3 regions of the Blautia sp. OF09-25XD genome follow, and region 2 is predicted to be linked to each of the others. Evidence: predicted binding sites of a transcription regulator. Region 2 holds the regulator's gene; each other region holds the start of a gene.
The links. Region 2 encodes Rex, which represses fermentation and respiration genes when NADH is low (regulators of the CRP and FNR family bind a similar motif). Its sites were predicted from a motif close to ATTGTTAANTANTTAACAAT; they were not measured.
Positions count from the first base shown of each region.

Region 1 (3,283 bases), on a different contig from region 2:
CTGGATGCTGGAAACGAGTCGGGTTGGTGGAGTTTCCGGTGATGGAACGTCAACGTTCTCTTTCCACATGATAGCAACGCCTTCGCGAACGTCGTTAGCGCCGTAGCAGTTAACTTTCGCACGCGGTCCATCGGAGTATGCTTTTCTGAATACTTCTTTCAGTTCTCCGGTGTAGTAGTCATACTCAGTCTCTACATAAGTAAAGCCGTTGATACGAGCGATGATCTGAGCAGCGTCTTTTCCAAGACCGTTCAGGATAACACGCAGAGGTTTCTGACGTACTTTGTTTGCTTTTTCAGCGATACCGATAGCACCCTCAGCAGCTGCGAAGGACTCATGTCCAGCCAGGAATGCGAAGCACTCGGTGTCCTCTTCCAGAAGCATTTTACCAAGGTTACCATGGCCAAGACCAACTTTACGCTGATCTGCTACAGAACCCGGGATACAGAAGGACTGAAGTCCCTCACCGATTGCTGCAGCAGCTTCAGAAGCTTTGCGGCATCCTTTTTTGATTGCGATTGCTGCGCCTACAGTGTAAGCCCATTTTGCATTCTCGAAGCAGATTGGCTGAATGCCTTCGATCATTTTGTATACATCAAGGCCAGCAGCTTTTGTAACTTCTGCAGCTTCTTCGATGGAGTTGATTCCGTACTCAGCAAGCTTAGCCAGAATCTGTTTCTCTCTTCTTTCATATGATTCAAATAAAGCCATTTTCCTATCCTCCTAAATTATCTGATTACTCTTTTCTCGGGTCAACGATCTTAACAGCATCAGCAACACGTCCGTACTGTCCGCTTGCTTTTTCGAAAGCTGTGTTTGCATCATCGCCGGCTTTGATGAAGTCCATCATCTTTCCGAAGTTGATGAATTTGTAACCGATAATCTCATCATCTGCATCCAGAGCGATACCTGTTACATAACCGTCGGTCATCTCCAGGTAACGAGGTCCTTTTGCAAGAGTTCCGTACATGGTACCAACCTGGGAACGAAGTCCTTTACCAAGGTCTTCCAGGCCTGCGCCTACAACCAGTCCGTCCTCGGAGAATGCACTCTGGCTTCTTCCGTAAACGATCTGCAGGAAGAGCTCTCTCATAGCAGTATTGATAGCATCACACACAAGGTCAGTATTCAGTGCCTCAAGGATGGTAAGTCCTGGCAGAATCTCAGATGCCATAGCTGCAGAATGAGTCATTCCTGAACATCCGATGGTCTCAACGAGAGCTTCCTGGATAACGCCCTCTTTTACGTTCAGAGTCAGCTTGCAGGTACCCTGCTGCGGTGCGCACCAGCCAATACCGTGAGTGAATCCGGAAATGTCTTTGATTTCTTTTGCTTTTACCCATTTTGCTTCCTCCGGAATCGGAGCTGCACCGTGATGCACGCCCTGGGCAACCGGACACATCATTTCTACTTCGTGTGAATAAGTCATTGTTAAACTCCTTTCAAATATGTACTTATTTGAGCTTTTGTCTTTCGAACGGACTGTTTCCAGCCTGTTCACAGACCTATGGTTATTGTCTCACAAAATTGGTCATTCGTCCAGCATATTTTGATAAAAAATTGCAAAGACCACCGGAAAACGATAAAATTTCCGGCGGTCTTTTAAATCAATCGGTTTGGTTTTCTCTCGATAAAAGAGATTTTTTTTAATTATCAGATTTTTTGACAATTTCTTTCGCATTCTTAAAAATATGACCTGACGGGATCACGCCGCGAACACAGGAGAGTGGATAAATGTTGGAATTTCTTCCGACAACCGTTCCCGGGTTCAATACGCTGTTACAGCCGACCTCAACTTCATCGCCGAGCATCGCACCGAATTTTTTCAGTCCGGTTTCGATCTGCTCATCGGCGCTTTTGACAACGACAAGCTTCTTGTCGGACTTTACATTGGAAGTAATGGAACCGGCACCCATGTGCGCTTTGTAGCCAAGAACAGAGTCACCGACGTAATTGTAGTGCGGAACCTGTACTTTATTAAAGAGAATGACATTTTTCAGCTCGGTGGAGTTACCAACGACAGCGCCCTCGCCGACGATGGCATTTCCGCGGATAAAAGCACACTGGCGGATCTCCGCGCCTTTTCCGATGATGCATGGGCCGTTGATGGAAGCGGTCGGTGCGATACTGGCATCTTTTGCGATCCAGATATTTTCACCGCGTTTTTCGTATTCTGCCGGATCAAGCGTCTCGCCGAGTTCAAGAATAAAGTCCTTGATGAGCGGAAGCACTTCCCATGGATACGTTTTGCCTTCAAAGATTTTTGCGGCAATGGTCTGGGTTAAATCATAAAGTTCAGAAATGGTTGCATCTTTCATGAGTGATTCATCCTTTCTTTTTTCTGTTCCTGTTTATCTTACCACATTTCAAGTGTTCTGTGCGGTCTTTTTTCTGTTCAAAGAAGACTTTGCAGAAGAGCTTCTTGAAGACGTGCTTTTTCCGGCACCGGAACGTGTGGAAGAGGCTTTTTTATAGTACGGCGCGGACGCATCAAAACTGCTCTTTAACTGGAACTGGTTCCGCATCTGCTTTACATTCACGGTGTGGCGTGTTACAAAGTTTTCCAGTTTTCCCATATATTCCTCAGAGGTAATGGATCCCTCCGCCACATAGGTGAGTCCCTTTTCCCAGCTTGCTGTCAGCTCCGGGTTCAGAAGCGGGCGGATGGACTGGTGGACGACGTCATAGATCATTTCACCGAGCTGCGTTGGTGTGATGACCTGTGTCTTTTTGTTCAGCGCGAGATACTTGATAAAGACAAGCTTTTTTAAGATCTCCGCACGCGTTGCACTCGTTCCGATGCCGCTTCCCTTGATCTGCTCACGCAGCTCCTCATCTTCGATGAGCTGTCCGGCATTCTCCATCGCAAGGATCATGGAACCGGAAGTATAGCGCTTCGGCGGGGAGGTTTCGCCCTCTTTCATTGAAAGGCCGAGCAGGTTCAGTTCACTGCCTTTCTTTAACTGGGACAGCGCGACAAGAAATGCGGGATCGCACGTTGTTTCCTCGTCCTTTTTTCCGTCCTCGTCCTCATCCTTTTTACGGAAGAAGGAGTAGTGCATTGCTTTTAAGTAGCCCTCCTCCACGAGGACACGGAAGTTGGAAAAGAACTGTTCGCCGCCGATTTCCGTCACAAGCACGACCTTCTGATAGACGGCCGATGGATAGAAGATGCTAAGAAAACGGCGGACAATCGTTTCGTATACTTTGGCGGAAAGCTCCGAAAGATTCCGCAGATTGCCAAGGCCCTGTCCGGTCGGAATGATTGCGTAGTGGTCAGTGA
Region 1 covers NZ_QUMG01000020.1:29,264-32,546, forward strand. Annotated here, with positions in the region: partial or broken gene DXA93_RS20725 (GGGtGRT protein) at 1-711, opposite strand, end outside; gene DXA93_RS14725 (iron-sulfur cluster assembly scaffold protein) at 737-1,429, opposite strand; gene DXA93_RS14730 (acyltransferase) at 1,647-2,318, opposite strand; gene DXA93_RS14735 (DNA topoisomerase) at 2,367-3,283, opposite strand, start outside.
Region 1: the regulator Rex is predicted to act here: its motif matches at 1,549-1,568, upstream of DXA93_RS14725 (iron-sulfur cluster assembly scaffold protein).

Region 2 (3,283 bases):
CGCTTGATTTCGAAATTCAGATCCTGGAAAAGCGTCTGTCCCGGGAAGGCTTTGGAGAGGTGCTCGACGGTCAGCACATCGTTTCCGCTTGTGATGCGCGGTTCCAGACGGATCCGCATATCGGAGCGTACTTCGGTCGGCTTTTCCAGCACATCCATTTTGTCCAGCATTTTTTCACGGCTCTCGGCGCGTTTGATGGATTTCTCGCGGTTGAAAGATTTCAGCTTTGCAATGACTTCTTCCTGATGGTGGATTTCCTGCTGCTGGTTGACCCAGGCATGGTAAGCGGCTTCACGGAGCATTGCTTTTTTTTGACTGTAGGCGGTATAGTTTCCCTCAAAAGTTGTTACTTTTTTATTGTCCACTTCAACGACTTTTGTGACAACGCGGTCGAGAAAGTAACGGTCATGGGAGACGATCAGGACGGCTCCGCTGTAATTTAAAAGATACGTTTCGAGCCAGGAGATCGAGTCCATATCGAGGTGGTTGGTCGGCTCGTCGAGCAGAATGATGTCCGGTTTGGTGAGCAGCAGTTTACCAAGTGCCACGCGGGTCTTCTGACCGCCGGAGAGGGAGTCCACCTGTTTTTCAAAATCGCTCTCGGAAAAGCCAAGACCTTTTAAAACACCGACGACTTCACTGCGGTACGCGTATCCGTTTTCCAGTTCAAAGGTATGGGAGAGGCGGGTGTAGGTGGAAAGAAGTTCATCCAGCTCTGCACCGGATTTTGTATTCATATCACTTTCCATCTGACGGAGGCGTTCCTCCATATCGATCAGATTCTGTTTCGCGGTCAGCACTTCCTGGTAAATGGAAAGGTGTCCGGTCAGATCCTGATGCTGGGCGAGATAGCCCATCGTCTTTCCTTTGGAGAGGATGACCTCTCCCTCATCGGCCCTCATTTCGCCGATGATGATTTTTAACAGCGTCGATTTTCCGGCACCGTTGATGCCGACCAGTGCGGTTTTTTCGCGTTCTTCTATATGAAAAGATGCATTTTTGATAATTTCCGTTGTCCCGAATGCTTTCGAGATATTCTGACATGCAAGAATCATGTGGTTCCTCCAGATAACATATTTCTGTATTTTGACATAATACACCATCCTTATTATAGAGAGTAATACACAAAATTTCAAGAAATCTTTGACAATTTTCTATCAACCATATATAATATGAATATATGCAGGTGTAAATAAGGAGGAATTTATCTTGGAAGAAAAAGGAATTTCGCGGGCAGTTATCAAAAGACTTCCTAGATATTATCGTTACCTGGGCGAATTGCTGGAGGACGGAGTAGAACGGATCTCTTCCGGTGAGCTGAGCGAGCGGATGAAAGTGACAGCTTCCCAGATTCGCCAGGATTTAAATAATTTCGGCGGCTTCGGCCAGCAGGGGTATGGTTATAACGTGCGGTATCTGTACAGCGAGATTGGAAAAATTTTAGGTCTGGACAGAGTCCACAATATGATTTTTGTCGGAGCCGGAAATCTGGGACAGGCGCTTGCTAATTATGCGGCCTTTGAAAGAAGCGGATTCAAAACGGTCGGTATTTTTGACGTCAACCCGGTATTAAAAGGAATCTCCGTGCGCGGAATTGAAATCCGCATGGCGGACGAGCTTCCGGAATTTATCAAGGAACACCATGTAGAGATTGCGGCTTTGACACTGCCAAAAGCAAAAGCGGTAGAGATGGCAGAGATTCTCGTGGACAACGGTGTAAAAGCAATCTGGAATTTTGCACATACCGATCTAAACTTAAAACTTCCGAAAGATGTGATCGTCGAGAACGTCCATCTTTCCGAAAGTCTGATGCGTCTCTCCTACAATCTGACCAGATATGAGGCGGAGCATCCAAAGAACAATTAAGAAACCAAAACAAAAGCAGGAGAGTCTTCGGGAAACCGGAGACTTTTTCTGTTCACTTTCCGGATAAGGCAGGAAAAGGAGGAAAAGCGATGAAACGGATTCTTACAGCAGCACAGATGAAGCAGGCAGACCGCAATACGATCGAAACCATGGGGGTACCGTCCCTGGTACTGATGGAGCGCGCAGCGCTGTCCTGCGTGGAGGAGCTTCAAAATGGAACATGGGATACAGGAAAAGTCCTTGCTGTGTGCGGTTCCGGAAATAATGGAGGGGACGGTGCGGCAATTGCACGGATTTTAAAGACGAAAGGGGTGGATGCGGAACTGTTCTGTCTTGGAAATCCGGAAAAATACAGTGAAGGCATGAGAGCACAGAAGAAAATTGCGGAAAATTATGGGGTCCGTGAGGTTAAGAATCCGGATTTCCGGGAATATACTGTTATCATAGATGCCATCTTTGGAATTGGCGTATCCCGTCCGCTGGCAGGGGAGTACCGGAGGGCAGTGGAAGCAATCTGCGCAAGCGGTGTTCCTGTTCTTGCCGTGGACATCCCTTCGGGGATCCACACGGATACCGGAGAGGTCCTTGATGCGGCGGTGAAAGCCAGAGCCACGGTGACATTTGCCTGTGCAAAGCCAGGGCTTCTCTTTGATCCCGGAAAACGATATGCCGGAGAGGTCCTGGTCCGTGATATCGGAATCGGCTTTGATGCAGGAGAAGAGGAGACGCCCTGGTACGGTTCAGTGGAAAAAGAAGATCTGGACCGGTTTCTTACCCGCACGCCGATGGGAAATAAGGGAACCTTCGGAAAGGTGCTGGTACTTGCCGGTTCCGGTGCCATGTGCGGAGCCGCTGTTTTGTGTGCCAGGGCAGTCCTTGCATCCGGTGCCGGCATGGTAAAGGTTGTGACAGAGGAAAGAAACCGTACGCCGCTTTTCTGTGCCCTGCCGGAAGCAATGGCGGATTTCTGGAAGGAGGATGAGCCGCTTCCGGAAGAAGCCCTGCTGCAGGATCTCGCCTGGGCGGACGCTGTTGTTGCGGGACCGGGACTTTCCAAAAGCCGGACGGCAAAAGAACTGCTCGTTTTACGGTGCAGCACACAGAAGTTCCTCTTGTTCTGGATGCAGATGCGCTGAACCTGATTGCAGAAGATGCAGAGATTCTTTCGGGCTGCCGGGCAGAAAAAATTTTAACGCCTCATGTAGGAGAGCTTGCACGGCTGCTGCACATGACCATTGCAGAATGCCAGCGTGACCCGGCAGGAAGCGCCGGAAGGGCAGCCGAAAAATACCAGGCCTGCTGTGTACGAAAGGATTCCGTAACCGTGACAGCAGAGGAAGGGCGTGAGCAGTATTACATAAACACAAGCGGAAGCAGTGCGCTTGCGACGGCGGGAAGCGGCGATGTGCTCGCGGGA
Region 2 covers NZ_QUMG01000005.1:162,233-165,515, reverse strand. Annotated here, with positions in the region: gene DXA93_RS06335 (ABC-F family ATP-binding cassette domain-containing protein) at 1-1,055, opposite strand, end outside; gene DXA93_RS06330 (redox-sensing transcriptional repressor Rex) at 1,210-1,866, shown strand; partial or broken gene DXA93_RS06325 (NAD(P)H-hydrate dehydratase) at 1,956-3,283, shown strand, end outside.

Region 3 (3,283 bases), on a different contig from region 2:
TTTTCAATTTCTTCCAGTTCAAATCCCAGAACTTTTGCGCACTCTCTGGCATAATGATCCAGATCTTTTGCTTTGTTCTTCAGCGTACAGCCCGGAAAATAACTGTAGGTCATGGAATTGCTCCTTTCTTACTTGCTCCTGTTGGTTTCCATTTTTCCTGCGGTATCTTCTGTCCGGCACCGGAAAAATTTCCGGTACTCTTTTTATGTACACCCGGCGGAAAATTTCTTCAGGCGCACGTTAAGGCAGTGGGAGATACCGCTCTTTCGCACTTTCTGCCACTGCCATAAATTTTATGTTTTGAGCTTATTGCCCGCTCTTAGTGCTCGATCTGTGCGATAACTGCTTTTAATGCGTCGGCACTTGCTTTGAGTTTTTCTACTTCCTCTTTTGTCATACGCATCGGAATCTTGCCCTGTACGCCTTTCGGTCCAACGAGGGTCAGTGTGCTTAAGCATACATCCTCGATGCCGTACTCACCGTGCATCATGGAAGATACGGTTGCTACAGAATCGGAAGAAGAAAGAATGGTTGCTACCAGTTTGCATACTGCAACAGATACTGCATAGAAAGTAGCTCCTTTGTTTGCAATAACCTGTCCGCCGGAAGTTCTTACGTACTCCAGCATAGCATCTTTGTCGATCTTGGTTACGTTCTTGCCCATTTTTTCTACGGTCTCGTAGTACTCGTCCAGGCTGACACCGGAAACGTAAGCGCCGCTCCACGGAATGAAGGAAGTATCGCCGTGCTCACCGAATACGTAAGCGTGGATGTTTTTCTGGGCAATGTTGAGGTGTTCAGACAGTCCGCAGCGAAGTCTCGCGGAATCCAGCATGGTACCAGAACCAAGGATCTGGTTTTCCGGAAGTCCGGAGATCTTTGTAAACACGTAGGTCATGATATCAACCGGGTTGCTTACAATGATGTAGATGGCATTCGGAGCCGCTTTTATGATTTCCGGTGTGATGGATTTTAAGATGTTTACATTGGTCTGGGTCAGCTCAATACGGGTCTGGCCAGGCTTTCTTGCAATACCGGAAGTAATAATTACGATATCAGAGTCCTTGGCATCCTCATACTCACCTGCGATGATGGAGACCGGATCGCGGAAGCAGGTACCCTGCGCGATATCCATAACCTCTCCCTCTACTTTTTTCTTGTTAATATCGATGAGAACAATCTCAGACGCGATGTCTTCGTTCGACAGTGTATAGGCGATCGTAGATCCAACGCTTCCAGCTCCAATGATGGTAATCTTGCTGCTCATAAATACTCCTTTCTAAAATACCCCTAGTTGGTTTTTGTGATTGATAAATTTTTCACTTTCCTTATCATAGCACTATGACAAGAATTTAACAAGTGTTTTTTTCGAGCATTTTCGTGAAATCTTTTTTCTCACTGAGCCCGTACGCTTCCAGAAGGGGTGTTCTGGATATATTTCAATACAATTATACCATTTTTTGTTCTTTTTCACAAGAATTCTTTCCAAAAACTTACAGCTTTGTCCTTCATCCCGCAGAATTCGTCTTTTTCCGCATGGTTCCCGGGTTTTTGCTTTCTGTGTTTAGTTTCACACGTCTAACTTTCGTTCGTTATATTTTTAACAACTTTTCGTCATACGGGCTAGTTTCTGTCCTTCTTTTCTACATTTTGTAGGATGTATCCGCCAAATTTCCTGTCTGATTTTCATTTCTGCTGCCGCCAGACGCAAAAAAGACACGGATTTTTCTGTTCCGTGTCTTTTTTGCTCTGTTTTTTCTGTTTTTGCTTCTATTCTTCTGTTTCACGAGCCGTTGCCGCTTCGGCAAATGCATTTCCATATTCGGCAAGCGCCTCTTTTGCATAGACGGCATCTGACCGGTACGGCACATTTCTGTTTCCGACGTGCATCGTCACGTCCGCGCCTTTTCCAAGGATCAGAACAACCTCTCCCGGTACGGCGCCAAGAATCGCCTCCCGGATTGCTGCTCCGCGGTCCATGCGGATCTGGAAGGATGCACCTTCCTTTGCTATGTACCCGCCGATCTCCTCACAGATCGCCTGCGGATCTTCGTTTCCCGGATCATCCGGTACGAGGAAAATCCGGTCCGCCCGTTTTCCGGAAATCTCACCCATATCTTTTCTGCGGTTGAATGCTTTTCCGCCCGGGGTTCCGAACACAACGCTTACGCGGCTCCCCGGGTATTCGAGTGCTACGGTATCAAACATTTTTTCAAAACTCAGGCCATTGTGCGCGAAATCCACGATCGCCGTGACCTCGCCCGCGCTGCTCTCATACGTCTCCATCCTTCCCGGAACGGTGACGCCAAGGAGGCTTTCCTTGATCAGCGAAACCGGGATTCCCATCGACCAGGCAGCCGCAATGGCAGCTACGGCATTCTCCACATTGAAGGCTCCGTGCACCGGCAGGGTAAAATCTTCCGAGAAATCCGGTCCTGCCACATGGAAATAGAATTTTCCTCTGCCCGGCTTGATATCACTCACGCGGATTACAGCATTTTCTTTCGATCCAAACGTAACGACGCGCTCGCATTTTGCCGCAGCTTTCAGGATTTCCTCGATATGGTCGCTGTCCAGGTTCACGCAGGCGCAGGTGCAGCGGTCGAAGATCTTTAATTTCGACTGGAAATAATCATCAAAATCCTTGTGCTCCGTCGGGCTGATGTGGTCCTCGGAGATGTTCAGGAAAATGGCGGTATCAAAATGCGTGTTTCCGACTCTCTCGTATTTGAGCGCCTGGGAGGATGCTTCCATCACCATATGGGAAAGGCCTGCATCTACGGCATTGCGCATATGGCGGCACAGCTCCAGGGATTCCGGCGTGGTGAGCGTTGATGCTTCTCTCGTCTTTCCGTCGTAATATTCAATCGAACTTAACAGTGCACATCCGTTTCCGCCCTGTTTTTTCAGGCAGGCATCGAGCATCGACTGCAGGTAATAGGCTGTCGTTGTCTTTCCTTTTGTTCCGGTCAGCGCCGTGACATGCAGCGACTTTGCCGGATAATCGTAAAACGCCTCACCCAGCACAAACTGTGCTTTTCTGGCATCGTTGACGATGAGCGCCGGAATTTCTTTTCCCGCTTCGTATTTTTTTTCACTTACATAGGCAACAGCACCGCGGTTTACGGCGTCTTTTAAGTATGCCTCTTTGAATGCAGCTCCTTTGCAGAGAAACAGAGTTCCCTGAGCCGCTCCGCCCGAAAAATACGTTACGAGGGTAACGGGTCTGTCCTCTCCTTCTTTTCCTTCCGGCTCTGCAAATTCCACCAGAAGGCCTTCCTGC
Region 3 covers NZ_QUMG01000012.1:8,784-12,066, reverse strand. Annotated here, with positions in the region: gene DXA93_RS10650 (CoB--CoM heterodisulfide reductase iron-sulfur subunit B family protein) at 1-113, opposite strand, end outside; gene DXA93_RS10645 (L-lactate dehydrogenase) at 320-1,267, opposite strand; gene DXA93_RS10640 (Mur ligase family protein) at 1,771-3,283, opposite strand, start outside.
Region 3: the regulator Rex is predicted to act here: its motif matches at 1,341-1,360, upstream of DXA93_RS10645 (L-lactate dehydrogenase).